3 regions of the Bradyrhizobium sp. RT6a genome follow, and region 3 is predicted to be linked to each of the others. Evidence: predicted binding sites of a transcription regulator. Region 3 holds the regulator's gene; each other region holds the start of a gene.
What was found. Region 3 encodes LexA, which represses DNA repair genes until DNA is damaged. Its sites were predicted from a motif close to TGTTCNNNNTGTGTTCNG; they were not measured.
Positions count from the first base shown of each region.

Region 1: the regulator LexA is predicted to act here: its motif matches at 4,025-4,042, upstream of ABIC03_RS23815 (ribonuclease T2 family protein).
Region 2: the regulator LexA is predicted to act here: its motif matches at 5,306-5,323, upstream of ABIC03_RS27555 (ATP-dependent Clp protease adaptor ClpS).

Region 1 is NZ_JBEPQC010000004.1:423,453-433,404, reverse strand. It holds gene ABIC03_RS23845 (MarR family winged helix-turn-helix transcriptional regulator) at 1-150, shown strand, start outside; gene ABIC03_RS23840 (response regulator) at 147-878, shown strand; gene ABIC03_RS23835 (ATP-binding protein) at 896-2,284, shown strand; gene ABIC03_RS23830 (DUF3617 domain-containing protein) at 2,453-2,983, opposite strand; gene ABIC03_RS23825 (hypothetical protein) at 3,028-3,321, opposite strand; gene ABIC03_RS23820 (hypothetical protein) at 3,504-3,968, shown strand; gene ABIC03_RS23815 (ribonuclease T2 family protein) at 4,089-4,781, shown strand; gene ABIC03_RS23810 (23S rRNA (adenine(2030)-N(6))-methyltransferase RlmJ) at 4,834-5,694, shown strand; gene ABIC03_RS23805 (cold-shock protein) at 5,944-6,159, shown strand; gene ABIC03_RS23800 (outer membrane protein) at 6,246-6,869, opposite strand; gene uvrC (excinuclease ABC subunit UvrC) at 7,120-9,189, shown strand; gene pgsA (CDP-diacylglycerol--glycerol-3-phosphate 3-phosphatidyltransferase) at 9,288-9,905, shown strand; gene moaD (molybdopterin converting factor subunit 1) at 9,902-9,952, shown strand, end outside.
Region 2 is NZ_JBEPQC010000006.1:21,428-31,379, reverse strand. It holds gene ABIC03_RS27580 (selenium-binding protein SBP56-related protein) at 1-308, opposite strand, end outside; gene ABIC03_RS27575 (dihydrodipicolinate synthase family protein) at 627-1,568, opposite strand; gene ABIC03_RS27570 (methyl-accepting chemotaxis protein) at 1,693-3,774, opposite strand; gene ABIC03_RS27565 (enoyl-CoA hydratase) at 3,894-4,664, opposite strand; gene ABIC03_RS27560 (MarR family winged helix-turn-helix transcriptional regulator) at 4,676-5,146, opposite strand; gene ABIC03_RS27555 (ATP-dependent Clp protease adaptor ClpS) at 5,356-5,814, shown strand; gene ABIC03_RS27550 (AAA family ATPase) at 5,811-7,073, shown strand; gene ABIC03_RS27545 (tannase/feruloyl esterase family alpha/beta hydrolase) at 7,095-8,756, opposite strand; gene serA (phosphoglycerate dehydrogenase) at 8,832-9,952, opposite strand, start outside.
Region 3 is NZ_JBEPQC010000002.1:1,304,796-1,314,747, reverse strand. It holds gene ABIC03_RS16230 (DMT family transporter) at 1-32, shown strand, start outside; gene ABIC03_RS16225 (SDR family oxidoreductase) at 370-1,125, shown strand; gene ABIC03_RS16220 (S41 family peptidase) at 1,207-2,544, opposite strand; gene ABIC03_RS16215 (alpha-hydroxy acid oxidase) at 2,848-3,981, shown strand; gene ABIC03_RS16210 (HAD family hydrolase) at 3,990-4,622, shown strand; gene ABIC03_RS16205 (hypothetical protein) at 4,792-4,983, shown strand; gene ABIC03_RS16200 (molybdopterin molybdotransferase MoeA) at 5,212-6,423, shown strand; gene lexA (transcriptional repressor LexA) at 6,600-7,301, shown strand; gene ABIC03_RS16190 (hypothetical protein) at 7,744-8,178, shown strand; gene ABIC03_RS16185 (GAF domain-containing protein) at 8,402-9,343, shown strand; partial or broken gene ABIC03_RS16180 (ComEC/Rec2 family competence protein) at 9,353-9,952, opposite strand, start outside.

The sequences.
Region 1 (9,952 bases), on a different contig from region 3:
CAGACCACGCGCATCACCAAGGCACTCGCCGAGATGGCGCCGCAGGATGCCGAGACCGTCAAGCGCTTCCTGCGCGCGATGATCGACCGCGACGATCCGGATAAGGTGCTCGAGACGATCTTTGCCACCGTCAATCAGGACAAGGAGTGACCGTGCCGCTCGCTGCCACGCTCGCACGCCCGCCGGCACGCCCCGCCGACGATGCTCCGCATCTCCTGCTGGTCGACGACGACCGCCGCATCCGCGACCTGCTCTCGCGCTTCCTTGCCGGCGAAGGCTATCGCGTCTCGACCGCGGCCAGCGCCAGCGACGCTCGCGCGAAGCTGATGGGCCTGCACTTCGACCTCTTGATCCTCGATGTCATGATGCCCGGCGAGACCGGCTTCGATCTCGCCCGTTTCATCCGGACCTCGTCCTCGGTGCCGATCGTGATGCTGACGGCGCGGCACGAAGCCGAAGCGCGCATCGAGGGCCTGCAGATCGGTGCCGACGACTACGTCGCAAAGCCGTTCGAGCCGCGCGAGCTTGCGCTGCGCATCAACAACATCCTCAAGCGCGCCGCGCCGCCGCCGCAGGCCGCTGCAGTAGAGAAGATCGCGTTTGGCCCGTACATCTATCACCTCGACCGTGGCGAACTGCGCCAGGGCGAAGACGTCATTCACCTGACCGACCGCGAGCGCGAGATGCTGCGGATTCTATCGGAGACACCGGGCGAGACCGTGCCGCGCAGCGCGCTGACCGGCAATGGCAGCGTTAACGAGCGCGCCGTCGACGTGCAGATCAACCGCCTGCGGCGCAAGATCGAGACCGATCCCGCCAATCCGCTGTTCCTCCAGGCCGTGCGCGGCATCGGCTACCGGCTGGTAGCCTCGCCATAAAAAGTGAAGCGCCACCGATGAGCACGATCGATACCGGCCTGACGCTTTTGAAGAGCGCCGCCGGCCGCGTCTCCGCCGCCAATGGCTGGATGGGCAACGCGTTCAAAGGCTGGATGCCGACCGGCCTTTATGCGCGTGCGCTGCTGATCATGATCGTGCCGATGGTGATCCTGCAATCGGTCGTCGCCTTCGTGTTCATGGAGCGGCACTGGAACACGGTGACACGGCGCCTGTCGGCCGCGGTGGTACAGGACATCGCCGCGCTGATCGACGTCTACAAGGGCTATCCGCAAGACCGGGATCGCGACCAGATCCGCCGCATCGCACAGCAGCGCCTCGGCCTCGTCGTCGATTTCCTCCCGGCCGGCGACATGCCGCCGCCGGGACCAAAGCCGTTCTTCTCGCTGCTCGACCAGACGCTGTCGGTGCAGCTCGGCCGCCAGATCGGGCGCTCCTTCTGGATCGACACGGTCGGCCGCTCCAACCTTGTCGAGATCCGGATCCAGCTCGACGACGCCGTGATGCGCGTGTTCGCGCAACGCAGCGCCGCCTATGCCTCGAACTCGGAGATTTTCCTGTTCTGGATGGTCGGCACGTCCTCGATCCTGCTGATCGTCGCGGTGCTATTCCTGCGCAACCAGATCAAGCCGATCCTGCGACTTGCCGATGCCGCCGAAAGTTTTGGCAAAGGCCGCGAGGCACCGAACTTCAGGCCGCGCGGCGCACGCGAGGTACGGCGCGCGTCGGTCGCCTTCCTCGAAATGAAGTCGCGCATCGAGCGGACGATGGAGCAGCGCACCGCGATGCTCGCCGGCGTCAGCCACGATCTGCGCACGATCCTGACGCGGTTCAAGCTCGAGCTGGCGCTGATCGGCGACAGTCCCGAAATGGAGGGCATGCGCAAGGACGTCGACGAGATGTCGATGATGCTCGAGGACTACCTCGCGTTTGCCCGCGGCGATTCCGGCGAGCAGTCGCAGCCGACCGACATGGCCCAGGCGCTCGAGGAGCTGCGCAGCGACGCCGAGCGCCACGGCCACACGGCGACCGTCGCGTTCAACGGACTGCCCGTGGTCACGGTGAAGCCGGCCTCGTTCAAGCGCTGCCTCGCCAACCTCGTCACCAACGCCGCCCGCTACGGCAAGAGCATCGCCATTACCGGCCAGCGCGATCACCGTTATTTGACCGTCACGGTCGACGACGACGGACCGGGCATTCCCGCGCACTTGCGCGAAGAAGTGTTCAAGCCGTTCCTGCGGCTCGACAACGCCCGCAATCAGGACGAAGGCGGCACGGGTCTTGGCCTCGCGATCGCCCGCGACATCGCCCGTTCGCACGGCGGCGACATCACGCTTGGCGACAGCCCGATGGGGGGATTAAGGGCGAGCGTGCGGATACCGGTGTAGGCGCCTCTTCACCTCGCCCCGCTTGCGGGGAGAGGTCGAATTCGATCGCTGATCGAATTCGGGTGAGGGGGTAGAGGTCCCTCAACAATCGCACGTGTGGAGAGAGGCCCCTCACCCCATCCCTCTCCCGTAAGAACGGGGCGAGGGAGCGCACCGGCCGCGCGGCACCTACTTCGGCAACAGCGCCTTCAGCTTGTCCATGTCGCGCACGTTCATCTTGAAGCCGCCGGGCATCACGATATCGCCGGGCTTCTGGTCCGGCTTGCAGGCCCCCAGCCATTTCGCTTCAAGCTGCATGGTCGTGTCGCGGCCTGCCGCGCCGGCGGCGCCGCCTTGCGCGTGCGACGACGTCTTCACCGTATAGGCCGAATTGAAATCGCCTGATATCTCAGCATGCGAGGTCGTGCTGATGCCGGCGACGTTGCACTCGGAATCGCTGACATAGCCAGTCGCGGTTTTCTTGATGTCCTGCTTGGCGCAGATCTGCTTGGCCATCGGGGAGACGTTGTTGTTCATCTCCTTGTCGACGGTCTCGTCGGTGCAGTGCTGCATGGTCATCTCGGGCACCGGCGTGCTGGTCCTGACCATTTTCAATTCCCACAGGCCCGCCTTGCGCACCGGCAGGTCTTCAGCGCGAGCGCTGCCTGCCGACAGGACGAGGCAAAGTGCGGAGCCGAGCAAAGCGAGCTTGCGCGTCATGTGGGAAGCTCCCGGCTGCGAGATAGCGGCGTTGCGAAAGCGCCTCAGTAGAGCGTGCGGATCGGCTGGTCGGCGGCGCCATAGGGCACCCAGCGGCAGGAGAACGAGATGTAGCCGCCCTCATAGGCCTGCACCGCCAGGAATTTGGCGACCTTGCCGTAGCGCGCGCAGTGATCGACCGCGACCTGCCGCGCATCGGTCTGGGTTGCCATCGAATAGGCGATGATGCCGCCGGTGTCGTTGCCCTTGAACGGAGGCACCGGAAGCAGATCGGCGCGCGCCGACTGGCTCGCCATCATACCCAGGGCAAGAAGGCCCGCGGCCGCAATGATTCGCATTCCCGTCACTCCGATTGGTTGGCGGCAGTTTACGGTGCTAGCGCGGCGGTGGAAAGAACGGAAGGCCCCTCTAGTGCAGCATTGCGGTCAACTCGTCGGCAAGTGTTGCCGCGCTGCACTTGACCTCTCCCGGCCTTCGCGGCACCGTCCGACCCTCGCAGATCATGCTGTCTGGATCATCCATGCGCGCCTCGACCTTCCTGAAATCGCTCCGCTTCGCCGCCGTGCTCGGCCTCCTGTTCGGGGCGCTGTCGCTCGGCGAGGCCAGGGCCGCCAATCCGCTGGAGCTGAATTTCTGGCTGAGCGGGCCGCGCTATGACGGCAACGTCTCCGAATGCGACAGGGCGCTGCCGACGATCGCCAGCCAGTTCTGGGAGAAAGAAAGCTCGTTCTGGAATTCCTCGTTGAAGATCACCGGCTTCGCCGCGGTTCACGAGACCGCGTTCCGGCCCTGGGCATCCGACAACATCCCGCGCCGCTATTGCACCGGCGAGGCCATGCTCACGGACGGCAAGATGCGCAAGGTGCATTTCTCGATCGTCGAGGATGGCGGCTTCGCCGGCTACGGTCAGGGCGTCGAATGGTGCGTGGTCGGGCTCGACCGCAACTGGGCCTACAACCCGGCCTGCCGCGCCGCCAAGCAATAACTGAAAAAGTTCTGATCCGGACCGGTCCGGCGGCCGAACGACGGTCGCCCGAATTTTGTTCTTGAAATGTTCCTGTCGCCTGCTAGGCTGATCTGCACAGTCTAGTTGAGGGGCGTCGCCATGTTTCATTCCAGATTGCATTCCTTTTCCCGCCTGATGATCTCACTGACGCTTGCAGCCGGGTTGGCTGCATTGGCCGGTGGCGCCAAGGCCCAGGACAAGCGGCAGAACACGCCCGGCGAATTCGATTTTTATGTGCTGTCGCTGTCGTGGTCGCCCTCCTTCTGCGAAGAGGCGGCGGAGCGCGGCGGCCGTTCGCAGATCCAGTGCAGCGGACGGCCCTACGCTTTCGTGGTCCACGGTCTGTGGCCGCAATATGAGAACGGTTTTCCGGAATATTGCCAGCGGCCGTCGCCGCGGCTGAACCGCAGCATCGTCTCCTCCATGCTCGATCTGATGCCGGCGCCGGGGCTGATCTTCAACGAGTGGGACAAGCACGGCACCTGCTCGGGGCTGGCCGACCGCAGTTATTTCGAGACGATCCGGAAGGCGCGCGCCGCGATCAAGATTCCGGCCGAATATCTCGATTTGTCGCAGGCCAAGACCGTGGCGCCGGCGGAGGTGGAAGAGGCCTTCATCAAGGCCAACCCGGGCCTCAGCAATGCCGCCGTCTCGATCACCTGCAACCGGACGCGGCTATCGGAAGTCCGCATCTGCCTCAGCAAGGACCTTCAATTCCGCGCCTGCGAGGAGATCGACCGCCGCGCCTGCCGCCGCGACCAGGTGGCAATGCCGCCGATCAGGGGCGGGTAGCCCAGGCATCGTGCCTCTTTGCTCAAGCCGTCACGTGGCGTAGTGCTCTTGCATGAATTACCGCCACGCCTTTCACGCCGGAAGCTTCGCTGACGTCATCAAGCACATCGTGCTGGCGCGGATCATCACCTACCTCCAGGACAAGCCGGGAGCGTTCCGCGTCATCGACACCCATGCCGGCGCCGGCCTCTACGATCTCGAAAGCGACGAGGCGCGCCGCGGCGGCGAATGGCTGACGGGCATCGCGCGGCTGATGCAGGCGCGGCTGTCGAACGACGCCATGGCGCTGACCAAGCCCTATCTCGACATCGTCCGCGCCTTCAATCCGAAGGGCGAGCTCAAGGCCTATCCGGGCTCGCCGCTGATCGCGCGCGCCCTGATGCGGCCGCAGGACCGCCTCGTCGCCTGCGAACTCGAGCCGAAGGCGCGGAAAGCGCTGATCGGCGTGCTCCGCCACGACGAGCAGGCCCGCGTGGTCGACCTCGACGGCTGGATGGCGCTGCCGGCTTTCGTGCCGCCACAGGAACGGCGCGGGATCGTCCTGATCGACCCGCCGTTCGAGGCCAAGGACGAGTTCGACAAGCTCGGCGAGGCCTTCTCGGCGGCCTTCGCGAAATGGCCGACCGGTATCTATGTAATCTGGTATCCCGCCAAGAGCCGACGCGCCACCGACACGCTGGTGCAATCAGTGGCGCGGCTCGCAGCCGCCGCAAAGCCGCCGGGAAAATGCCTGCGGCTTGAATTCAGCGTAGCGCCGCAAGCCGACGGCGCAGCCCTCAGCTCCACCGGGCTCTTGATCGTCAATCCCCCTTACACATTGCACGGCGAGCTCAAGACGATCCTGCCGGAGCTGGAAATGCCGCTCGGCCAGGGTGGCGCTGCCAGATTCCGATTAGAGGTGCCGAGGCCGTAACACTCCGGCATCTTGGGAAAAATATGCAGGAGCGGTGGTCAATCTGCAGAGAACCGTATTATGCTGTTTCAGTGACTGGCTTTACGTTCCGCTTCCGCGAATGGTTGCGGCGGAGTGAAGGCCTAAGAAAGATCCAGTCGGACCGAATGGTCTGCCCAAGGATGGCCAGCTCCCGGGCTTCGTAAGGCCCGGTCATGTCGTGACGTGCGTCTGCGTCACGACGGAGGAGCAATGAGGGGGAGTTTCCCGATGGCCATGACGGGAACGGTCAAGTTTTTCAACGGTGAGCGCGGCTACGGATTCATCAAACCGGACGACGGGGGCCGCGACGTCTTCGTGCATATTACTGCTGTGGAGCGGGCCGGACTGAAGGACCTTGCCGAAGGACAGCGTATTACTTTCGAAGTCGAGCCGGACAAGAAGGGCAAGGGGCCGAAGGCGGTCGATTTGGTCATCTTGTCCTAGCGAGTCCGACGCGAAAACACCGGCGAAAAAAAATCCCGGCCGCGAGCGGCCGGGAGGCTGTAGTCCGGTATTTTCTTCTTTGGGTATCAGAAGTGATAGTTCACGCCTGCGCGCACAACGCTGGCGCTATAGCCGTTTGACACGCCTGTAATCGCGAACTGACTCGTCGACAGATCGATGTAGAGATATTCGAGCTTGGCGCTCCAGTTCGGCGCGAAGCCGACTTCCGCACCAGCACCAATGGTCCAACCGGCGCTGGTGTGCGACTCCGTCCAGCCGAACGTCTGTGCACGCAGCTCGCCGAATGCGAGGCCCGCCGTGCCGTAGAACAGCACGTTGCTGAAGGCGTAGCCGGCGCGGCCGCGCAGGGTGCCGAACCACGGATTGGAGAACTTCCACGGCGCGAAAGTGTCGTCGGCACCGGCGGCCTGGATGTCGCCCTCGACGCCGAACACCCAAGGACCGTTCTGGAAATTGTAGCCGGCCTGAACGCCGCCGACGAAGCCCGACGGTTTTGCGGGATTGTTGTTCACCGAGCCCCATTCGTAGCCGAGATTGGCACCGAGATACGGACCGGCCCAGCTATAGGCGTTGAGCGGCTGATTGACCGTGTAGGGCGCACGCTGCCCGTAATTGAGATCGGCGGCCTCTGCCGAAGCCGTCCAGCCGACTGCAGCCAACGCGGCTGCGCCCACAACGAGCCCCTTCATCACACACTCCAACGCAACTGTCCCAACCGGTGCGATGCCCGCGCCGCCGCGCGAGGCAAAACCGCATGGTGACGGAACCACGACTTTTTCGCGTAAGATTTATCGAGAGTTTTAAGTTAAAGGCCTGTTAAGTCGGGTTACCGCGCTGTTAACAGGCTTAAGTAAGCGTTACCGGGAACTGCGCCGCCATCCTGTGCGTGCCGCACGGCCGGAACTTCAAATCGGCACCCGCAGCGCCTAAATTCGCACCATGGTTCACGATTCCACCGACAATCCGGACGACGCACGCGTACGCAAACCCGTGCGCGGCAACGCGCCCGATGTCCCGCCCCAGGAAACGGAAGCGGCGCCGCCGGACCTCGATCCCGCCACCGCAAGCGGCGACGACGAGGACGACGCACGGCTGCCGGACATCCTGGAAGAGAGCGGCACGGTCGGCGAAGAGCCACTGGCGACCGGCCACGAGGCGATCGAACGCGCGGTCCGCCTCGCCCCCACCTCGCCCGGCGTCTATCGCATGCTCAACGCCAGTGCCGACGTGCTCTATGTCGGCAAGGCCAAGAACGTCAAAAAGCGCCTGTCGAACTATGCGCGCCAGAGTGCGCCGCAGCCGGCGCGCATCCTGCGCATGATCGCCGCCACGGTTACGGTGGAAATCATCTCGACCCACACCGAGACCGAGGCGCTGCTGCTGGAGGCCAACCTCATCAAGCAGCTTCGGCCGCGCTTCAACGTGCAGCTGCGCGACGACAAGTCGTTTCCCTACATCCTGATTACGGGCGATCATTGGGCGCCGCAGATCCTGAAGCATCGCGGCGCGCAGATGCGGCCCGGTCGCTATTTCGGCCCGTTCGCCTCCGCGGGCGCCGTCAACCGCACCATCACCGCACTTCAGCGCGCGTTTCTGATCCGCTCCTGCACGGATTCCTTCTTCGAGAGCCGTTCGCGGCCCTGTCTGCTCTACCAGATCCGCCGTTGCGCCGGTCCCTGCACCCGCGAGATCGATTTCCCCGGCTACACGACCCTGGTGCGCGAGGCGAGCGACTTCCTGTCCGGCAAGAGTCATGCGGTGAAACAGGAGCTTGCTAGCGAGATGGAGAAGGCCTCCGGCGAGCTCGAATTCGAGAGCGCCGCGCTCTACCGCGACCGCCTCGCTGCGTTGTCCGCGATCCAGTCGCAGCAGGGGATCAATCCGCGCACGGTGGAAGAAGCCGACGTGTTCGCCATCCACCAGGAGGGCGGCTTCTCCTGCGTCGAGGTGTTCTTCTTCCGCACCGGGCAGAACTGGGGCAACCGCGCCTATTTCCCGCGCGCGGAGAAGACCTATACGCCGGAAGAGGTGCTCGGCTCCTTCCTCGCCCAGTTCTACGACGACAAGCCGCCGCCGAGGAATATCCTGCTCTCGCACGAGATCGAGGAGAGCGAGCTGCTCGCCAACGCGCTGTCGATCAAGGCCGGCCGCAAGGTCGAGGTTTCCATGCCGAAGCGCGGCGAGAAGAAGGAGCTCGTCACCCACGCGCTCACCAACGCGCGCGAGGCCCTGGGCCGCAAGCTCGCGGACACCGCGACGCAGAGCCGGCTGCTGGACGCCATGGCCACGACCCTGAGCCTGCCACATGCGCCGAAGCGGATTGAAGTCTACGACAACAGCCACATCCAGGGCACCAACGCAGTCGGCGCCATGATCGTTGCCGGCCCGGACGGTTTTGTGAAAAACCAGTACCGCAAGTTCAACATCAAGTCGGAAGGGATCACGCCGGGCGACGACTTCGCCATGATGCGCGAAGTGCTGGAGCGCCGCTTCAAGCGCCTGATCAACCCGCCCGAAGAGGGCGCGGCCAAAACCAAGGACGACGACTTCCCGCAATGGCCCGATCTCGTGATCATCGACGGCGGCCGCGGCCAGCTCAACGCGGTCCGGGAAATCTTTGCAAACCTCGGCCTGACCCAGGTGGCGCTGATGTCCGTGGCCAAGGGGCCGGACCGGGATGCCGGCCGCGAGACCCTGTTCATGCCGGAGCGCGAGGCGATCAAGCTGGAGCCGCGCGACCCCGTGCTCTATTTCATCCAGCGGCTGCGGGACGAGGCGCACCGCTTCGTCATCGGTTCGCACCGCAAGCTGCGCAAGAAGGACATCCGCGAGGCCGGCTTGCAGGAGATTCCGGGCATCGGTCCGTCACGCAAACGTGCCTTGCTGCACCATTTCGGAACCCTGAAGGAGATCGAACGGGCCTCGATCACCGATCTCGGCAAGGTTCCGGGGGTGAGCGCCGAGAGCGCTCGCAGGATTTTCGAGTATTTCCATCCCCAGCCGGGGTGAAATAAAGGGGGGCCGCGGTCATATGGTCGTCGCATCCCGCACCCCATTTGGGGAGCGGAACGGTTGACCTTCAGGCTGCAGCGGTATTGGTAGGACGGATGAACATCGCCACGACACGAGGGACGACCAGCCGCGCGATGTCCCTCCCGAACATCCTGACCTACGGCCGGATCGCCGCGATCCCGGTCGTGGTCGGGTGCATCTATGCACAGTCGATCATGGACGGCCCGCTGTGGCTGCGCTGGGTCGCGGTCGCCATTTTCATCGCGGCTGCGGTCACCGACTACCTCGACGGCTATTACGCGCGGATCTGGAATCAGCAATCGGCGTTCGGCCGCATGCTCGATCCGATCGCCGACAAGCTTCTGGTCGCCTCGTGCCTGCTGATGCTGGCCGCCGACGGCATCATTCACGGCTGGTCGCTGTGGGCCGCCATCGTCATCCTGTGCCGCGAGATCCTGGTCTCGGGCCTGCGCGAATATCTTGCCGCGCTGCGCGTCAGCGTGCCCGTAACCAAGCTTGCGAAGTGGAAGACGACGGTTCAGCTCATCGCCATCGGCTTCCTGCTGGCTGGTCCGGCCGGCGATGAGGTGGTGCCCATGGTCTCGATGATCGGACTGGCGCTGCTCTGGGCCTCGGCGATTCTCACAATGTACACCGGCTACGACTATTTCGGCGCCGGCATCCATCACCTCATCAAGGAGGATGAGGGATGAAAGTGAAGTACTTCGCCTGGGTGCGCGAACGCGTCGGCAAGGCCGAG
Region 2 (9,952 bases), on a different contig from region 3:
CGCGACGAGCGCAGCCCGGGGATGATGAGATAGCGCCGCTCGATGAAGGCATGCCCAGTGAGCGGCGACAAGGCGGAGGAGCAGGCATTCCAGCCGAAGTGATGAAACTCATCGCCCTTGTTGGGCATCGTCACGGTGTGGACGATCTGGCTGTAGGTCGGCGATCCCGGCTTGACGTCGATGACCGCGAGAGCATCCGGTTTTGAAAAATCCGGACTGAGCAGCAACGTGTAGGCAAAGTTCTCGGCAGCTGCTTCCATCGCAAGCTTGGGCGATGCGTGAAAGGTGGGATCCGGCCTCATCGTCATGGCACTGCCTCCCTGTTTCGTTGGTTCGCACCAACCTGCTTCGGAATAGCGGCATAATGAAGAGTTGTTGCGCGATGTCTCGATATGCTCCGCGGGCCTGGTTGGCGAGCGTACAATATGTCATCGCCGGGCTGCGCGAAACCGCCCGAACCGCGTTAATTCGACGCTTTCAGCCGGATGGAAGCTGGCGGGATCAGGCCAGGGCGCGCACCTCACACCGTGCATCACACTCAGTGTCGTCCCGGCCTAGTGCGCAATCGCGCACGGGAGGCGGGACACATAACCTTCGGGCGCGCTTGTCCAGGACGCCGGCAGAGGCTACTTCCCCCACCTCAACGCCAGCGCATCGCGCTCCTTGGCCAGCTCCAGCAGCCCTGCCCGCGTCGCCGGATGCAGCGGTTGCAACGGATGCCGCACCGTGTCCGACTTGATCACGCCGCCGGCCTGCATCATCGCCTTGCAGGCGATCAGGCCGCACTGGCGGTTTTCGTAGTTGATCAGCGGCAGCCAGCGTTCGTAGGCGGCTTTCGCCTCTTGGCGTTTGCCGGCGAAATAGGGATCGACGATCTGGCGGATGCCGTCGGGGTAGCCGCCGCCGGTCATCGCGCCGGTGGCGCCGGCATCGAGATCGGCGAGCAGCGTGATCGCTTCCTCGCCGTCCCAGGGACCCTCAATATCGCTGCCGCCGGCCTCGATCAGGCTGCGCAGCTTTGACGCGGCGCCCGGCACCTCGATCTTGAAATAGCGGATGTTGGAGAAGTCGCGCGCCAGCCGCGCGAGCAACTCGACCGACAGCGGCGTACCGGCGACAGGCGCATCCTGGATCATGATCGGAATATTGATCGCGCCCGACAGCACCTTGAAGAATTCGACGACGCCTTTCTCGGGCACGCGGAAGGTTGCGCCGTGATAGGGCGGCATGACCATCACCATGGCGGCACCGGCCGCCTCGGCCTGCTGGCTGCGCGCGGCGCAGACGGCCGAGCTGAAATGCGTGGTGGTGACGATCACGGGAACGCGGCCCGCGACATGCTCCAGCACCGCATGCATCACGGTCTCGCGCTCGGCATCCGTGAGCACGAACTGCTCGGAAAAATTGGCGAGAATGCACAGACCGTTCGAGCCTGCGTCGATCATGAAATCGATGCAGCGGCGCTGTCCGTCGAGGTCGAGCTCGCCGCGCGCGTCGAAGATGGTGGGTGCGACCGGGAACACGCCGCGATAGGGGCGCTGGGCCTTGTGTTGGGGCGTGACCGGCATCGAACTCTCCATCCCTGATATCTCTTACATGTGCCGCAACGCTCGCGCAGCATCACAGATGTAGCCGCCGCGTGCATCGGCGGCAATGCCGATCGCGCGACGGTGGGACGGAAGATTGTCGAAGTTATGCGGTCCTCACCGCGCCCAAAAAGCCCTCGACCGCTACGCGGAGACGATCGGCGTCGGCGGACATTTTCGTCACGGATACCGACAGGACCGAACCGGCATTGCCCGTCTCCTGGTTGAGCCTGGCGACGCTGCCGATGGTGTCGGTGACCTCGCGGGTTCCCTGCGCGGCCTGCTGGAAGTTGCGGGAGATCTCGGTGGTGGCCGCGCGCTGCTGCTCGACGGCGGCGGCGATCGCCGTCATCTTCTCGTCGATGCCGCTGATCGCGCCGCCGATCGCGCGGATGGCAGTGACCGCCTGGCCGGTCGCGCCCTGGATCTCCGCGACCTGGCGGGAGATCTCTTCGGTCGCCGTCGCCGTCTGCGAGGCGAGGCTCTTGACCTCGCCGGCGACCACGGCGAAGCCGCGACCGGCCTCGCCCGCGCGCGCGGCTTCGATGGTGGCGTTCAGCGCCAGGAGATTGGTCTGCCCTGCGATGGCGTTGATCATCTTCACGACCTCGCCGATGCGGCCAGCGGTCTGATCGAGGATCTCGACCGTCGCATTGGTCTGCGCTGCCTGCGACACGGCTTCGCGGGCCTCGCGGGCACTGGCCTGCACCTGCGCCGAGATCTCGCCGACCGAAGCGGAGAGTTCCTCAGTCGCGGCCGCGATGGTCTCGAGATTGTTGGTGGCCTGTTCGGCGGAGGACGAGACCGCCGCGGTCTGGCTGCTCGATTCCGAAACCAGCGAGCGCACGTCGGTCGCGGTGGCATCCAGCTCCTTCGTCGACGCGGCAACGCTGTGAATGACGGCTTGCACGGTGTCGTCGAAACTGCGGCAAGCCGCATCGACGGTGCCGGAGCGGGCGAGCTGCAGCGCCTGCTGCGCTTCGCGTTCCCGGCCCAGGCGTTCCGCGGTCGCGGCACTCTCGCGCAGGCTTTCGAGCGCGGCCGCCATGGTGCCGAACTCGTCGGGATACCTGGATTGCGGGACGGGCGTCGCGTAGTCGCGGGCGCTGATCTTGGCGATCGCATCCAGGATGGCGCGCACGGGGCGCATGAGGCGATTGCGGACCACGTAGACGCCGGTCAGGGTCACGGCCAGCGCGAGCAGGAACGCGAGCGACTGCACGACGAGATTGGTGAGCGCCTTGGCCTGAACCGTTTCCGCCCGGACGATCGACTGGTCGAGCGCCTTGTTCGCGACCGCGACGATGGACGCGAAGGGTGACTGACACAGCGTATTCCATTCCGCGGCGGGCATCGCGGGCTTGCCGCTGCCGTCGAAATTCTTCGTGAGGTCCCCGATCTGCTTGAGGGCACCGTCGGTCTTGGCCTTCGCGTCCGTCGCGGCCGTCACCAGCTCCGCCGCCACGCCGGGCGCAGCCAGCAACTCGGCCATGCCCGCCCAGCCGGAGGTGATCGTGCCATCCCATTGCGCGACTGATCGCTTTTGAGCGTCGTCGAGCGGCTTGCTGCTGTTGACGTTGGAGCGAAGGGACGAACAATGGATTCCATAACGATCGCGCACCTGCCAGGCGAAGCGCCGGACCTGGATCATGCGGGCGATGAAGGGGTCGTCCATCCAGGCACGGTTCGACACCGCGGTGGAGGCGAGGTTGGCCGTTTCGATCACCTTGGTGACGGCATCGTACCAGGAATTGGTCCGCTCGATCTTGCGTTCGGCGCGCGGGCGCTTGGCTTCATCGTAGAACAGCTGGAATTGCGGGGAGGCGGCGCTCCAGCCTTGCTTCAATGTGCCAGAGAGTTCGTCGCGGCGGGCGAAGTCGACGGTGGCAAGCGCGGCGCCGATCGCGTCATAGCCGCCCTGCTCGGCCTTCTCCGCCGCCTCGAGTTTGGCACGCGGATCATCCTCGCCGAGGATCGCGCTCTGGGCATCGCCGCGATTGTTGCGCAGCGCCAGCACGCCATGGAAGATCGCCTTGTCGGCGGCGGCAAGCCGCGCGGTCTCGAGGCTGTCGCTGTAGCGGCCGAACGCTCCGACCATCTGGATCGCCGTAGACGCCAGCGCACCCGCGGCCAGCAGGGCCATCAAGGTCAGCAGGAGCGAACTTACCGATTTCTTAAACATTGCCATGGTGTCGGGGCCTACGCTTTCTAGCGTCACCTTGCCCGCGACATGCCAATGTTCCGTTAAGGTTTTAATCGAACTGGCGTGAGTTTCCGACCCGACAAGCCTTCCTGCAGCCCCGGATCTCACGCAACCTTGGTGAAATCCGGCGGACGGCGTTCCGCAAACGCCGTGAAGGCCTCGCGCGCCTCGGCGGTGCGCAGGCGCAGTCCGAACTGCTCGCCTTCGGCATTCATCTGCGCGACCAGCGCCTCGCCATTGCGCATCAGCTTCTTGGTGGCGGTGAGCGCGCCGGCCGGCTGACGGGCAAGACGCTGCGCCAGCGCGAGCGCTTCGGTATCGAGTTTGTCGAGCGGCACCACGCGGTTGGCGAGCCCCCATTCCAGCGCGGACTTGGCCGGCACGGTCTCGCCGAGCGCGAACATCTCGTAGGCCCGTGCGTAACCGATGCGCGCGGGCATCAGCAGGCTGGAGGCGGCTTCCGGCACCAGCGCTAGGCTGACGAAGGGCGTCGACAATTGCGCGTTGTCGGCAAGCACGACGAGATCGCAATGCAGCAGCATCGTGGTGCCGACGCCGACGGCGCGGCCCTGCACCGCCGCAACCAAGGGACGGGTGCAGCGCGCCAGCGACTGGATGAAGCGCACGACGTTGCGGCTTCCTTCCGACTTGCCCGCTGCGACCGCGGCGAATTCGCCGACGTCGTTGCCGGCAGTGAACATGTCGCCTTCGCCACGGATCAGGATCACGCGGGCCGACGTATCGGACTCGGCGGATTCGATGGCATCGGCGAGCTTGCCGTACATCGCATCCGTCAGCGCGTTCTTCTTGTCGGGGCGCGCCAACGTGAGCGTGAGAATTCCGCCGTCGTTCTGGATCCGGACGTGCTCGGTCATGGGTCTCTCCTCTATTCCTCTGGATCTCGCGAAAGTTCTCTTAGCTCTCTTGGAAATTTGTCCTGAATGCTGGTCAGCCAGCGCGCGACGATATCGATCTCCGCACTGGTGAATCCGTCCGTCAACGCGGCGTTGACCTGTGCCGCGTTGGCTTTTGCCTGTGCGAGCGCTGCACGGCCCTTCGGCGTCAGCCAGACGCGCCAGGCGCGCCCGTCCTCCCGATCGGCCCGCCGCTCGATCAGCTTTGCAGCTGCCGTGCGGTCGACGAGGCCGGAGATGCCGGCCGGCCCCAGATCGAGCGCCGTGCCCGCCTCGCCCATGAGCACGCCGTCTTGCTTGCCGAGAATGAACAGAAGTCCTGCCTGCGCCGGCGTGACCTCGCTCGAAGGCTGCGCCGCCATCCAGCGCTGCAAGCGCCGCTGCGCAACGCTGAGCAGGTAGATCAGCCGATGATGCCCCGCGCCGGCCTCCTTATTTCGCATGCGAAATAGATAATCGAAGCGGCTCGGAATGTCAAAGCACGGCAGGCGGATCGATGTGCCGCGGCAGTCGTCGAGCAACAGGCCGCACCGGCGCACCAGGACCTCACCCACCAATCGCAATTAGGTGCCGCCGCAACGCTTGACGGTCGCTTCTTTTTGTGTTCCCTATTCGTTCTATTCAATCATAGATTGTTCCGGAGACCTTCGTGATGAACAGTATGCGTGGCCCGAACCAGCCGACCCAGCTCGTAATTCATAATGACGATGATACGCCGGACCAATTCGTGATGGATCTGCTTCGGCAGGTTTTTGGCAAATCAGACCGTGAAGCGACCGCGCTGATCACCCAGATCGAGCAGAAGGAAAGGGCGGTTTGCGGACCTTACCCCCAATCCGTCGCCGAAGCCCTTTTCAAATCTGCGCAACAATCCATCGGCCTGGCCGGCCATCAACTGCAGGTCACGCTTGAGGCGGTCACGCTCCTTGCGAACTCTGCGGCAAGCCGGGGGGACAGATGGACGTGCGTATCGGCAGCCGCACGGTCTGGCTGTGCAGCGACTGCATGCGTGCGGCGGATGAGCCCTCGAACGAACAAGAGGAAGATTTCGACTTTGCTTGCGACGTTCTCGATTGGCACCTTGCCAGCACCGCGCGCAGCAAGCTCGTGACCACGATCCGCCAATTTCCCGGCCACATGCGGGTCGATCTCCAGGCCGCGGTCGACCGGCTCTTCGGCAACGCCATCCGGCTGGTGGGATTGAACGAGGAGCAGCGCTACGAAACGCTGTCGATTCCACGACTGCTCAAGGAGGGCCGCTATGCGATCGCGATTGCCCCACTGCAATATTCCGACGTCGACGTAGGCGAGAAGAGCCCGGTCAAGTGTCTGGATAACGGATTGTGGCTGTGTGAGCAGGATCATCTCCGCTATGCGGTTTTGCTCTGCGCACACCGCGAATACAGTCGCGAGCCCGGAATTCGGATCGAGATTCTCGTGCCCGCAGGTTCCGCAGGCGCGGCTCTGGTCCAGCAATGCTTCAGTGAATTGGAAGAAGCCGTACAGGCTGCGCGGACCTATCGCGGCAAGATCCTGTCGCTCGATGCCGACTCCGACTATCGCGGTCGCTCGCGCGGCATCACGGTGCATCGCTTGCCGCAGGTCGCGCGCGACGAGGTGATCCTGCCGGAGCAGACCCTGCGGCTGCTCGATCGCAACGTTCTGACCTTCGTCAACACCCGAGACCAACTGCGCCGGCTGGGTCAATCGACACGCAAAGGCATCTTGCTGTACGGGCCGCCGGGCACCGGCAAGACCCACACGATCCGTTATCTCGCAACGCATTTGCCCGGGCATACGACGCTGATCATCACGGCCGAACAAATCGGTCTACTCGGCGCCTATATGAGCCTGGCACGGCTGCTCCAGCCGTCGATGGTGGTGATCGAGGATGTCGATCTCATCGCCCGTGACCGCGATGACATGGGGCCGTGTGAGGAATCCATGCTGAACAAGCTGCTCAACGAGATGGACGGCCTGAAAGAAGACGCCGACATCCTGTTCGTCCTGACCACCAACCGGCCGGAGGACCTCGAGGGAGCTCTCGCGGGTCGCCCCGGCCGCATCGATCAAGCTATCGAAGTGCCGCTGCCCGACGAGACTGGCCGCGGCAAGCTGGTCCGGCTCTACGGCAAAGGACTGCCAATCGAGGACGCGGTCATCGCCGAAGCGGCCCGTCGCAGCGAAGGCACGAGTTGCGCCTTCATCGAGGAGCTGATGCGGCGGCTGGCGCAAGGAAGCATCGCGCGGGACGGCGGCAACACCGTGATCTCCGCCGATATCGACGAGGCGCTTGACGACATGCTGTTCTCCGGCGGCCGGCTCAATGCGCAGCTGCTCGGCGGCGCCCAGGCGATGGCGGCGGGGTGACGCACCGAAGTGGCGCGCCTGCTAGGGCGCGCAGGTGAAGCTCGCCGCCTCTGTCACCGGGCCGCTCTTGTAGTGCGGCCACGCCGGCCAGCGGCACAGCGGCAGCGCGCGAAGCGTCGCAAAGGACGGCGCTTCGACCTTCTGCTCGGTGACTTCCAAATCGCCGGGCGCCTTGCCCTTTTCGACCCAATCGACCAGCACGCTCAGCATGTCGACATTGGCCGGCGCGCCGGAGCCGACGTGGTCGACCCCGGGCGCGGTGTAGAGCCGCGCGAACTCCGCCGTCTCGGCCTTGCCGAGCTTGCGTTCGACGTTCTCGAAATAGCGGATGCCGGCATAGGGACTCTGCGCGTAGTCCGCCATGTGTTCGAGCATGATCAACCGGCCGCCGCGGGCGCGGAAGCGGCTGAGATCGGGGTCGGTAGAATCCATCAGGCTGGAGACCTCGAGCAACCGCGCCTTGTGCTGTTCGGGCTTATACGTCGTCACGTCGAGCTTGGGATCGCGCGCGAACACATATTGAATTCCGCCGGCGCCGTAGATCCAGGCGATGCCGTTGTTGGGCGCAGGCGGTTGCGCGGGAGGCGCCGTGCCGAGCCACCACGCGACCCAGCCGCCGGTCGGGCCAACCGCCGGCGTGTCTTCACCCGACACGCCCCAGCCCGGATAATCATCGAGACCGTTGGCGAGCGGGAACGGGAATTTGTAGGTCGCATGCAACGTGTCGATCGCCTTGATCTGTGCGTCGGTGAGGCACTGATCGCCCGACTTGCCGCTGGCGCAACGCAGCGTCTCCGCCTTGAACGCCGCCTTGCAGGACACGGGATCTTGCACCAGCGCGTCATCGGAGCCATCGGCCTTGTCGCAAGCGGCCCGCACGGCATCGCCCACGAGCTTCACCTGCGCCGGATTGATCCAGCCCTCACCCATGGTCGCGAGACCCGAGCGGGTGCCGGCATGCTGCAGGCCGACCCAGTTGATGACGGGCACGCGGGCAAAGATGCCGTCGAAATCATCAGGGTAGCGCTGCGCCATCGTCAGGCCTTCGCGGCCGCCTTCAGACGACCCCATGAAGTACATCTTCTCAGGTCTCTTGCCGTAAGCGCGCTGCATCAGCGCGACCGCGGCATCGCGCACCTTCTTGTAGGCGCGATGGGCGAAATTCTCGAAGGCTTCGTCGTTGAGCGCGAACAGCTGCGGCGGCTCGCCCGGCTTGGACTCATGACCGGAATCCGTGCCGTAGGTGACGAAGCCGCGCGCGAGCGGCGACGGCTTGTCGAAGGGATAGGCCGGCGGCAGCGCCAGGCCCGTGATCAGCACGCCATTGAATCCGCCGCCGCCATATTGCAGCGAGCGGCCGTTCCATTCGACGGGCAAATTGACCTGAAACTTGATCGGGGGCGCCTTGGGATCGGCGGGATCGATATGGCCGAGCAGCTTGCAGAAGCCGGGGTTGGCGGGCGTGACGCGCCCCGACGGCGTCGGGCCGCGTTCGGCCACGGCCAGTTGCGACGGCGCCAGCAACGTCGCCGAATCCACCTTTACGGCGTCAATGCTGCCGACGAGAACCTTGCAGACGGTGTCCGCATCCTGGGCCAGCGTCGCCGCCGAGGCGGAGCTCGCGCCCAGCGCGGCCGCTGCACCCACTAGCAATGCGCACAGCTTCACATGGATTTGCGCCATCGTTTCCCCCTGATTTTCTGTTCGTTCTGCCAGGAGGCCGCATTCAAGGCGACCTGCGACCGCCCGTCAATGACGCTAGTGCTCGAACACCAGCCGCGCGCCGACGGTGCCCTCGAGACTGCGGATCTGCTGCAGCAGCGCGCCTGAATCCTGGCCGCCGAGGTCGGCGTCGAGCACGACGTAACCGAGGTCGCCGGAGGTCTCCAGATATTGCGCGGCGATATTGATGTCGCGCTGGAGGAAGACCTCGTTCAGTCGGCGCAGCATGCCGGGCACGTTGCGATGGACGTGGCTGAAGCGCGCGCCGGAGGGACGCAGATGCAACTGCACCTCCGGAAAATTCACCGCCCCCGTGGTCGAGCCGGTGATGAAAAAGTCGACCAGCTTGCGCGCCACCTCGCCGCCGATGCGCTCCTGCGCCTCCTCGGTCGAGCCGCCGATATGCGGGGTGAGAATGACGTTGCCGAGGCCCTGGACCGGGCTCTTGAAGCGGTCCGAATTCGAGGAAGGCTCGACCGGAAACACGTCGATGGCGGCACCCGCGAGATGGCCGTCGCGCAGAGCTCCCGCCAGTGCATCGAGATCGACGACGGTGCCGCGGCTGTTGTTGATCAGGAGGGAGCCGGGCTTCATCGCCCGCAGCTCTTTCTCGCCGATCATCCCGGATGTCTCCGGCGTCTCCGGCACGTGCAGGCTGACGACGTCGCTCTGCGCCAGCAGCTCTTCCAGCTTCTCGACCGGCTCGGTGTTGCCGTGGCGGAGCTTGTCGGTGCGGTCGAAATAGATCACGCGCATGCCGATCGCCTCGGCCAGCGTCGAGAGCTGCGAGCCGATATTGCCGTAGCCGATGATGCCGAGGGTGCGGCCGCGCACCTCGCGACTGCCGGTCGCCGACTTGTCCCAGCCGCCCTCATGGGCCGACACCGAGCGCGGAAAGATGCGCCGCAGCAGCATCACGATCTCGCCGATCACGAGCTCGGCGACGCTGCGCGTGTTGGAGAACGGCGCGTTGAACACCGGAATGCCGCGCTTACGCGCCGCCAGCAGATCGACCTGGTTGGTGCCGACGCTGAAGCAGCCAACGGAGAGAAGCTGGTCGGCCGCCTCCAGCACCTCATCGGTAATCTGGGTGCGCGAGCGGATGCCGAGCAATGACACGCCCTTGAGCGCCCGCCGCAAATCCTCGCCGTCCAGCG
Region 3 (9,952 bases):
TCGCCATCACACAGTTGAGACCGAGCGCTTGATTAATTTGAACGGCCATAGCTCTTGAGCCGTCGGCCCGTGAGGACTTGACCGTGGTGACCCGCCAAGCTATCCCGCCCTCGCAGCTCCTCTGGCGCTGCCGTAGGCGTTACCGTCATCCAACGCGTCCTTTGTCGAGAGGATCCCAGCTGGGAGATCTCGATTCACGAGACGCCACGGTCATGCCATCACGCTCCCAGCTTGCGGACGCTTTCCCGTTCAAGACGTCATTTCCGGCACGGCTTATCCGCGCCTGGATGTTGCTGTCGCGCCGGATAGCTCGCCGCCGGGGTTTTCCTGGATTGCCGTGGCCTTCACCTCCACCGAAAGGCAGCAACCATGAAGATGACCGGCAACACGATCCTCATCACCGGCGCCACCAGCGGCATCGGCCGCGCACTGGCCGAGGCTTTCCACGACCGCGGCAATCGCGTCATCGTTACCGGGCGACGGCAGTCCTTGCTCGATCAGATCACCGCTGAACGCCCGGGCCTGATCGGCCTGACGCTTGACCTCGCCGATCCCTCAAGCCTGCCGCGCCTCTCGGCCGAGATCCGCGCAAGCTTTCCCGAGCTCAACGTGCTGATTGCCAACGCCGGCATCTCGCGGCCGGAGGACATAACGGCAGACGGCTGGGATGCCGCGGACGCGGAAGCCATCGTCGCGACCAACATTCTGGGCGTGCTACGCGTCACCGCGGCGGTCCTGCCGCTCCTGAAAGGGCAACCGAACGCGACGATCATGGCGACCAGCTCGAACCTCGCCTTCGTGCCGCGCGCCGACTTCCCGGCCTATTGTGCCAGCAAGGCGTTCCTGCACTCCTGGCTCCAGTCGCTGCGGCATCAGCTTCGCAAGATCCCCGTCGAAGTGCTGGAGCTCGCACCGCCCTATGTGCAGACCGGGCTCACAGGCTCGCAACAGGCGAGCGATACGCGCGCGATGCCGCTTCCCGCCTATATCGCTGAGGTCATGCAATTGCTGGAGTCGCGGGTCCATCCCGGCGGCGAGGTGCTGGTCGCGCGCGATCGCGCCCGGCGCTGGGCCGAGCGCGACGGCTGCTACGAGGCCACCTTCGCGGCCATGAACCCGAGCTGACACAGCGTCCCGAAACAAGTTCGCCCGGGAACGGCTATCCGTTCCCGGGCGATCAATACCTTACCGTCGCGAGGACCTAGGCTAGTTCGGCACCGCAGCCTTCAGCGCCGGCTTGGCGGCGACGGCATTTGCGGTTTGGCCATGCAGGAAGTCGTAGGCCGTATGCAGGGCCTTGTCGTCTTTCGCTTCCGGCGGGACATAGGACTGCGATCCGGTCTGCTCGGTGCCATCGGCCGCCTGGAGATGGCCGCGCATCTGGGACTCCGCCATGGTGTCCATCCGGCCCTTCAGCTCGGGCGGCACGTCCTGGAGGATCTCGATGTCGGGCGCGATGCCCTGGGCCTGGATCGAGCGGCCCGAGGGTGTGTAGTAGCGCGCCGTGGTCAGCGCCAGCGCGCCGTTGCCGGTGCCGAGCGGAATGATGGTCTGCACCGAGCCCTTGCCGAACGAGCGCGTACCGATCAGCGTGGCGCGCTTGTGGTCATGCAGCGCGCCGGCCACGATCTCCGAGGCCGAGGCCGAGCCGCCATTGACCAGAACCACCAGCGGCTTGCCCTTGGTGAGGTCGCCACCATGCGCGGTGAAGCGCTGGGTCTCTTCCGGATTGCGGCCGCGGGTCGAGACGACCTCGCCACGCTGCAGGAACGCGCTCGACACCGACACGGCCTGGTCGAGCAATCCGCCCGGATTGTTGCGCAGGTCCATCACGTAGCCCACCAGCTTCTCCGGCGGAACGTCCTTGGAGATCGATGCGATCGCCTTCTTCAGGCCATCGGTGGTCTGCTCGTTGAACGAGGTGACGCGGATATAGCCGATATCGCCATTCTCGACGTGGAAGCGCACGGGGCGCACATGGATGATCTCGCGCTTGATCGCGACGTCGAGCGGGGCGTCGGCCCCCTTGCGCACGATCGTGAGCTTGGTCTGGGTCTCGACCGGCCCCTTCATCTTGTTGACGGCCTGCTCGAGCGTCATGCCCTGCACGGCGTCGCCATCGATCTTGCTGATGAGGTCGCCCGACATAATGCCGGCCTTGGACGCCGGCGTGTCGTCGATCGGCGAGACGACCTTGACCAGCCCTTCCTCCATCGTGACCTCGATGCCGAGCCCGCCGAACTCGCCGGAGGTGGTCTCCTGCATCTCGGTCCAGGCCTTGTCGTTCATGTAGCGCGAGTGCGGATCGAGCGAGGTCACCATGCCGGTGATCGCGCCTTCGATCAGCTTGGCATTGTCGGGCTTCTCGACATAGCTCGCCTTCACCCGCTCGAACACTTCGCCGAACAAATTGAGTTTGGAATAGGCGTCATCCGCCCTCGCTGCCGCCCGTGCCGCCCATACGCCGCCATGCGGACTGGCTACCAAAAGGGTCAGACACGCTCCAGTGAGCGCGCCCAGTGGAAACAGCAGGGTTTTCCGCATGGATAGGCTGGCCTTTTTGCTTCGCGGTTCGGTGGGGCTGGGGAGCCGCCATGCAAATGGCGATCCAGCCTGCTTCTCACAATACCATTCCGGTTTCTTCAAGGCCGGGATGCCACGCCGGCGGGTACACCGTCAAAATCCCTTCGTGTGGACCTAAACTTTTGGCAACGTTGAGGACCCGGTCTGAGCGCAGCGGGACGGCCGGCCGGCTCACGCCTTGCGACCATGCCATTTTAGGATGGTTTTGGCGACGCGGACGGGTTAGGCGATGAGGTAAGGCTTCAAATTTTCGGGAGGATAACAATGAACGAAGCACCCCGCATCCAAGCGGAAAGGAACGTCGAGCTCGGCGCCAGCACCGAGCCGTTCCAGAATCTGCATGAATTCATCCGGAAAGCGCGTTCCAACCTCAACCAGAATGCCTGGGATTATATCGTCGGCGCGGCCGAGACCGAGACCACGATGCGTCGCAACCGCATGGCGCTGGACGAGATCGCCTTCCGCCCGCGCGTGCTGCGCGACGTCCGCAAGGTCACGGGTTCGGTCGAGCAGTTCGGCCGCAAGATGCGCCTGCCGGTGGTGCTCGCCCCCGTCGGCGCGCTCGAGATCTTCGACCCGGATGGTGCGGCGAGCGTAGCGCGCGCCTGCGGCACTTTCGGTGCAGCGCACATGCTCAGTTCGGTGTCCGAGCCCGGCCTCGAAAAGACCGCCGAAGCTGCGCCCGACGCCCTGCGCCTCTACCAGCTCTATGTGCGCGGCGACGACGCGTTCGTCGCCGACGTCGTCAGCCGGGCCGAGAAGAATGCCTATGCCGCCTTCTGCCTGACCGTCGACACCGCTCATTACAGCCGTCGCGAACGTGACATCGCCAAGCGCTACGTTCGCGAGAGCCGCCTGCGCGCCACCGGCGGCGATTACCAGAAGGGTCTGGAGTGGCGGACGGTGAAGATGATCAAGGACAAGTTCAAGATCCCGCTGATCCTCAAAGGCATCGCGACGCCGGAGGACGCGCTGATCGCGATCGATCACGGCGTCGAATGGATTTACGTCTCCAACCATGGCGGCCGTCAGCTCGATCACGGTCGCGGCGCCATGCATGTTCTGCCCGAGATTGTCGACGCCGTGAACGGCCGCGCCAAGATCATGGTCGATGGCGGTGTCTGTCGCGGCACCGACATCGTCAAGGCGATCGCGGCGGGCGCCGACCTCGTCGGCATCGGCCGGCTGCAATGCTGGGCGCTGGCGGCGGCCGGCGAAGCCGGCGTGGCGCGCATGCTGGAGCTGCTCGAGGACGAAGTGCTGCGCTGCCTCGGCCTCTTGGGTGCAACCTCGTTCGCCGAGGTCAACAAATCCTGCCTTCATCAGGCGACCGCAACCAACGCGCCCAGCGTGTTCAGCGCGTTTCCGCTGTTCGACCACGAGCCATATCGATACTGAATGAAAGGGTGCAGGTGACATCGCTCTCTCCCGGCAGCGCGGATGCGCTTCTGTTCGATCTCGGCCGCGTGGTGCTCGATATCGATTTCTCCAAGGCCATCGCCTGCTGGTCGGGACATGCCGGCTGCAAGCCCGAATCCCTCGTCGCGCGCTATGTGCGGGACAGCGAAGCCTATCGGTTGCACGAGATGGGGAAGATCAGCGATGAGGACTATTTCGCCTCATTGCGAGCCTCGCTCGGAATCGGCATTTCGGACGCGCAGTTCCTGGAAGGCTGGAACGCGATTTTCGCCGGCGAAATGCCTGACATCGCCGAGCTGCTGCCGCGGGCAGCGAAGCAGATGCCGCTCTACGCTTTCTCCAATACCAACCGGCCGCACGTGGACCATTTCTCAAGGGAATATGCCGACCTCCTCGGCCATTTCCGCGAGCTCTATTTGTCGTCCAGCATCGGCTTGCGCAAACCGGATGCGGAGGCCTTCGACCACGTCGTTGCAGCGATCGGCGTACCCGCCGGGCGCATCGTGTTCTTCGACGATCTTGCCGAAAACATCGAGGGAGCGCGGGCGCGCGGCTTGACGGCCGTGCATGTGACTTCGCCGCGTGACGTCGGGAACGCATTGAAGGCATTGGGCATTTGACGAGGAGCCCTTGTCGCGAAACCCACGGCGGCACGGCCCGACGGGACCAATTTTGAAGGAATTGAGGAACCCGATCACTTTGTGCATTTTTGTACAGAGTTCCGGGAACGGAATACCGCCTTCCGGACTCTTAGAGTCCGTTGGGACTTCTACGGACGGATGCATCATCGTGCTGGGCAAAACCTACCTCACCAAGCAAGCCTCTCTTCTTCTTGAATTCGCCAGGACAACTTCAGATTCGGACCTTTCCGCCAAGCTTGTGAGCAAGGCCGCCGACCTGAAATCCCAAGCCGATCCGCTACCCGACAAGGATCAAGGACCCAAGGCGCCCGACGTAACTCCCGGGCAGGCAGGGAGCTGATCGATACAGGCCGGGGGGCGCACGTCGTTCTCGTCTTACCATGACCACTATCCTGCCGATCTGTAACCTCCTTCGGATCATGGCGCGACGCGCTTGATCCCGGCTTCCGGAACAACATGAAGCGGCGGGAATGACTGCGCCCGTTCAGCCGTTTTTGCCTCCGCGCCCGCGCTCGGCTAGAAGACTTGCGGAACATTCGCCCGAACGTGCCGAGCAGGAGTTTTCGCCGTGGCCTTGATGCCGGTTTCTGACGCGCTTGCCGCAGTGCTGGCGGGTGCAGAGCCGCTGCCGGAAGACATGATTTCCCTCGACGAGGCCTACCATCGCGTGCTCGCGCGTGACGTCGCGGCGCGACGTACGCAGCCGCCGCAGGCGATGTCCGCGATGGACGGCTACGCGGTGCGCGCGGCCGATGCCGCGACGATCGATTCGGAGCTCACCGTCATCGGCGAAGTCGCGGCAGGCCGACCGTTCGCGGGGACGGTCGGCGCCGGCGAGGCCGTGCGGATCTTCACCGGCGGCGTCGTTCCCGGTGGCGCGGACGCCGTCGTGATCCAGGAGGACACGGTCGCCGCCGGCAAGCGTATCACGATCAAGGAAGCCGCGATCGCCGGACGGCACATCCGTCCCGCCGGCGTCGATTTCCGCGAGGGCGACGTGCTCCTGCGCAAGGGAAGCCGTCTCACCGAGCGCGACCTCGCGCTCGCCGCCGGGATGAACCATCCGCACCTTGCCGTTTTCAGGCGTCCGAAGGTCGCGATTCTCGCCACCGGCGACGAGCTGGTGATGCCGGGCACCACGCCCGGTCACGGCCAGATCGTCTATTCCAACGGCTACGCCCTGCACGCGCTCGCCCGCAGGGAGGGCGCCGAGACCATCGACCTCGGTATTGCCGCCGACACGCTGGAGGCCACCACCGCCGGCATTCGCCGCGCCCGCGAGAGCGGCGCCGACATCCTGATCACGACCGGCGGCGCATCGGTCGGCGACCACGATCTGGTCCAGCAGGCACTGAGGGACGAAGGCATCGCGATGGCGTTCTGGAAAATCGCGATGCGGCCAGGCAAGCCGATGATGCACGGTCGGCTCGGCACAATGGGTGTGATCGGCCTGCCGGGCAATCCCGTGTCGTCCTACGTGTGCGCTTTCCTGTTCCTGGTGCCTCTGATTCGCGCCCTGTCTGGCCGTTCTGTGATTCACCATCGCCGTGAAAGCGCCGTGCTCGGCCGCGACGTCGGCGCCAACGACCAGCGCGAGGACTATCTGCGCGCGCATCTGGAGGAGCGTGACGACGGCACACGCGTCGTTCTTCCCGTCAACCATCAGGATTCTTCGCTGCTTGCGAATCTCGCTGCAGCACAGGTACTTCTCGTGCGCGCTCCGTTTGCGCCGAAGGCCGAAGCCGGCACGGCTTGCGAAGTATTGCGGCTCCCCGTCTGAGCGCCTCGGCAACGCGCGTTCCGCGAACTTTGCTCTGTTCACGGTAAATTAAGCAGTTGCGGAACATGTATCGAACATATAGTGTCCGTTCATGATTTGTTTCGAGCATGTAGCGGCATATAGCCGAATTCAGCGTCTCGGAATCGGACGACATCAACCGGGGGACTTTGGTCGAGATGTTAACGCGCAAACAATACGAGCTTCTGCGGTTCATCAGTGAACGTCTGAAGGAAAGTGGCGTGCCGCCTTCCTTCGACGAGATGAAGGATGCGCTCGACCTGCGCTCGAAGTCGGGCATCCATCGCCTGATCACGGCGCTCGAGGAGCGTGGCTTCATCCGACGCCTGCCCAACCGCGCCCGTGCGATTGAAGTCATTAAGCTGCCGGAGCTCCAGGCAGCCGCAGGCAGCCGGCGCGGCTTCACGCCGAGCGTCATCGAGGGCAATCTCGGCAAGGTGCGTGCGAGCTCCAGCCTGCCGGCTGACGAGGGCGAGCGTCCCGTTGCGGTGCCGGTGATGGGCCGCATCGCGGCCGGCACGCCGATCGAGGCGTTGCAGACCCGCAGCCATACCATCAGCGTACCGCCTGACATGCTCGGCTCGGGCGAGCATTACGCGCTCGAAGTGCGCGGCGATTCCATGGTCGAGGCCGGCATTCTTGACGGCGACATGGCACTGATCCAGCGCAACGAGAGCGCCGATACCGGCGACATCGTGGTGGCGCTGATCGACGACGAGGAAGCGACGCTGAAGCGCTTCCGCCGTCGCGGTGCATCGATCGCGCTCGAGCCCGCCAACGCGGCCTATGAGGTCCGCATCCTGCCGCCCAACCGGGTGAAGATTCAGGGCAAGCTGATCGGGCTTTACCGGAAGTACTGATACCGGAAGTGCTTCATACCGGAAGTGCTTGGCGCCTCGCGCGCTTCCACCGGCATCGCCGGTCAGAGATTGGAGCGGATCATCGTCCGCTCCGGCTGGATAGTCGTTCTGGTTCTGCACAGACTATCCGGCCCCTCCTCCGGCGCTGGCTCCTCGCGATGCCCACGGAAACGGCACCGCGTCTCGAGTGTTCGAGGAAACACCGGCCAGCGATCAAGTTCTACCATTGCAGACAAGCCGGCAATGTTCGCGCATGCGCCTCCCGAATGCATCGCAACGGGCTTTGTTCCTATTGAATTCGGGAAAGATAATGTGATCGCAGCTTGCAGAAGCCAGCCGCAGATTTGCCCATAACCAAGCAGAGCGTTCGTGCTTCCACTCTGATAGAGGCCTGCGCCTCGATAAGAGACGCGGGTAGCTATCCCAGCATGAGGAGCACCCGATGTGTGACTACAGCCTGCATGCCGTCGCGTCGCGCCCCGCCGAAGTCGGCGAGACGATCGTCACGACAAGCTTCCGCGGCACCTCGACGCGCGGCTTCGCCTCCGCAGCCGATCCGTCTGTTGCCGTCTGCCTGCTGCCGGGGACGGAGCTCGCCTTCGCCGACGACGTCCGTTACGACAATCGCTGGATCTGGACGCGCACCATCAATTCCCGCGTGGGCAAGTTCGGCAAGATCGATCCGCACATTCCCGACCGCCATCATGATGCGATCGAATTCCCGGACGGCAAATATGTGCTGGTGACGCAGCTCGTCGAAGGCCAGCGCGCGACCGTGCTGCAACTGCCGGTAACTCAGTCGGTGGCCGAGCGCGAGCACAAGGCGCAGATCATCGCCGACCGGCCGCCGACCGTCACGCACCTGCCGATCGGCTGACACAGCCGCCTCCGGCTAGGAGGTCGGGGGTCAGGATTGAATTGCCATCGCCGGCCGCGGCCGGCGAGATGGTGTGGCTTGCGTCCGCGAAATCCAATCGGATGGACCAAGCCCTTACACCTCTCCGCCGCACGAAGTTTGAGCCGCCCTGCCTGAAGTTTGAACGTCCGCTTCGCAGCCAAATGACCGATGCTGTCAGGGCTTGAGACGGCGGACACGCTCGATGAAAACCTTCCTTCGCGTCGTTGAACTCTGGGTGCCCGATCGGACGCGCATGCGGCTGGAGTTTGGCGGCGGCCTCTACGACGAAGGGCTGTCCGCGTTCAAGGCCGTCAGCGAAGAGCTCCACTTCGGATATGACGAGGGACTTCCGGGCAAGGCCTGGGCCGCGGGCCACCCCGTGATCCTCACCAAATTCGCCAACTCCTATTTCAAACGGACCGATCAAGCGCTTGCGGCCGGCCTCACCTGCGGCGTCGCGGTGCCGGTGTTTGCGGGTGAATTCCTGCAAGCCGTCATGGTGCTATTCTGCGGCGACGACGAAGCGCATGTCGGGGCGATCGAGCTTTGGCACAACGACCCAGATGCCTCCCACGAGATGGGGCTCGTGGATGGCTATTATGGCACCGCCGACATGTTCGAATTCAACTCCCGCCACACTAAATTTCCTCGCGGCTTTGGCCTGCCTGGCCGCACCTGGAAGGCGGGGCTGCCGCTGATCATCAAGGACCTGCACGACGCCAGGAGTTTTCTGCGCTGGGAGGACGCAGCCAAGGTCGGGATCAATTGCGGCGTCGGCGTGCCCTATCGGACCGGCACGGACCAGACCTGGGTCCTGACATTCCTCTCCGCGCAGGCCACGCCGATTGCGCGACGCTTCGAGATCTGGATCCCGAACGAGACCCACTCGGCACTGGTGTTCCGCGCCGGCGATTGCAGCGCGCAGACCGACCTTGCCGCGCTCTATGCGGAAAAATCCATTGCCAGAGGCGAAGGCAGCATCGGCGGGGCCTGGGCGACCGGCATGCCCGCGCTCAACGATGAGCTCGCGCATGACGGCTCGGTCGCCGGTTTCGAAGCCTGCACAGCCGGACTGAGCCGGATGGTGGCCCTGCCGGTCATCGGCAATTCCAGGCTCGACGCCGTGCTGGCCTGGTACTTGTAACCGATCCGATCAATCGTCGGCCTGCAAGTCGGTCTCCGCTGGCGTTGCGTCCTTGGTGCGGGGCGCGGTCGTCTTCGGCGCAAGGCTGCCGTCGAAATCACCCTCGCCGGCGCCGGCCGGTAACCAGGGGCGGCTCGTGCCTCTCGCCCTCACCGCCTGAACCACAAAACCGTCACCACGCTGCGTCAGCGCCAGCGCGCTCTGGCTGGCGAGCCGCTGCCGATCGACCACCATCGCCGCGCAATCGGGCGGCGCGGGACGTGTCGTCACCACCAGCGCGGCCCGACTGCAATCGTCCGCGAGCGCGTCGACGCGCAGTGCCAGCGCGACCAGCCTCCCGTCGGCCAGTGGCGTCACGCAGCCGGATTCGTCACAGGACACGCCATCGGCAAGCGAGGCTCGGCCGGCATCGCGCGGATCGGCGTCGGCAGCGAGCCATTCCTTGAGCAGAAAGCTGTCCTTGTTCGTCCTGATCAGGTGTAAATATCCGTCCCTGCCCCGCACGGCGACGCTCGCGCCATCCCCGGCAATCAGGATGTCGGGCTGCCGCGCCGAGAGTCCCCAGAGGATCGCTGCCAGCAGCACCAGGGCGCCGGACCAGCGTAGCGG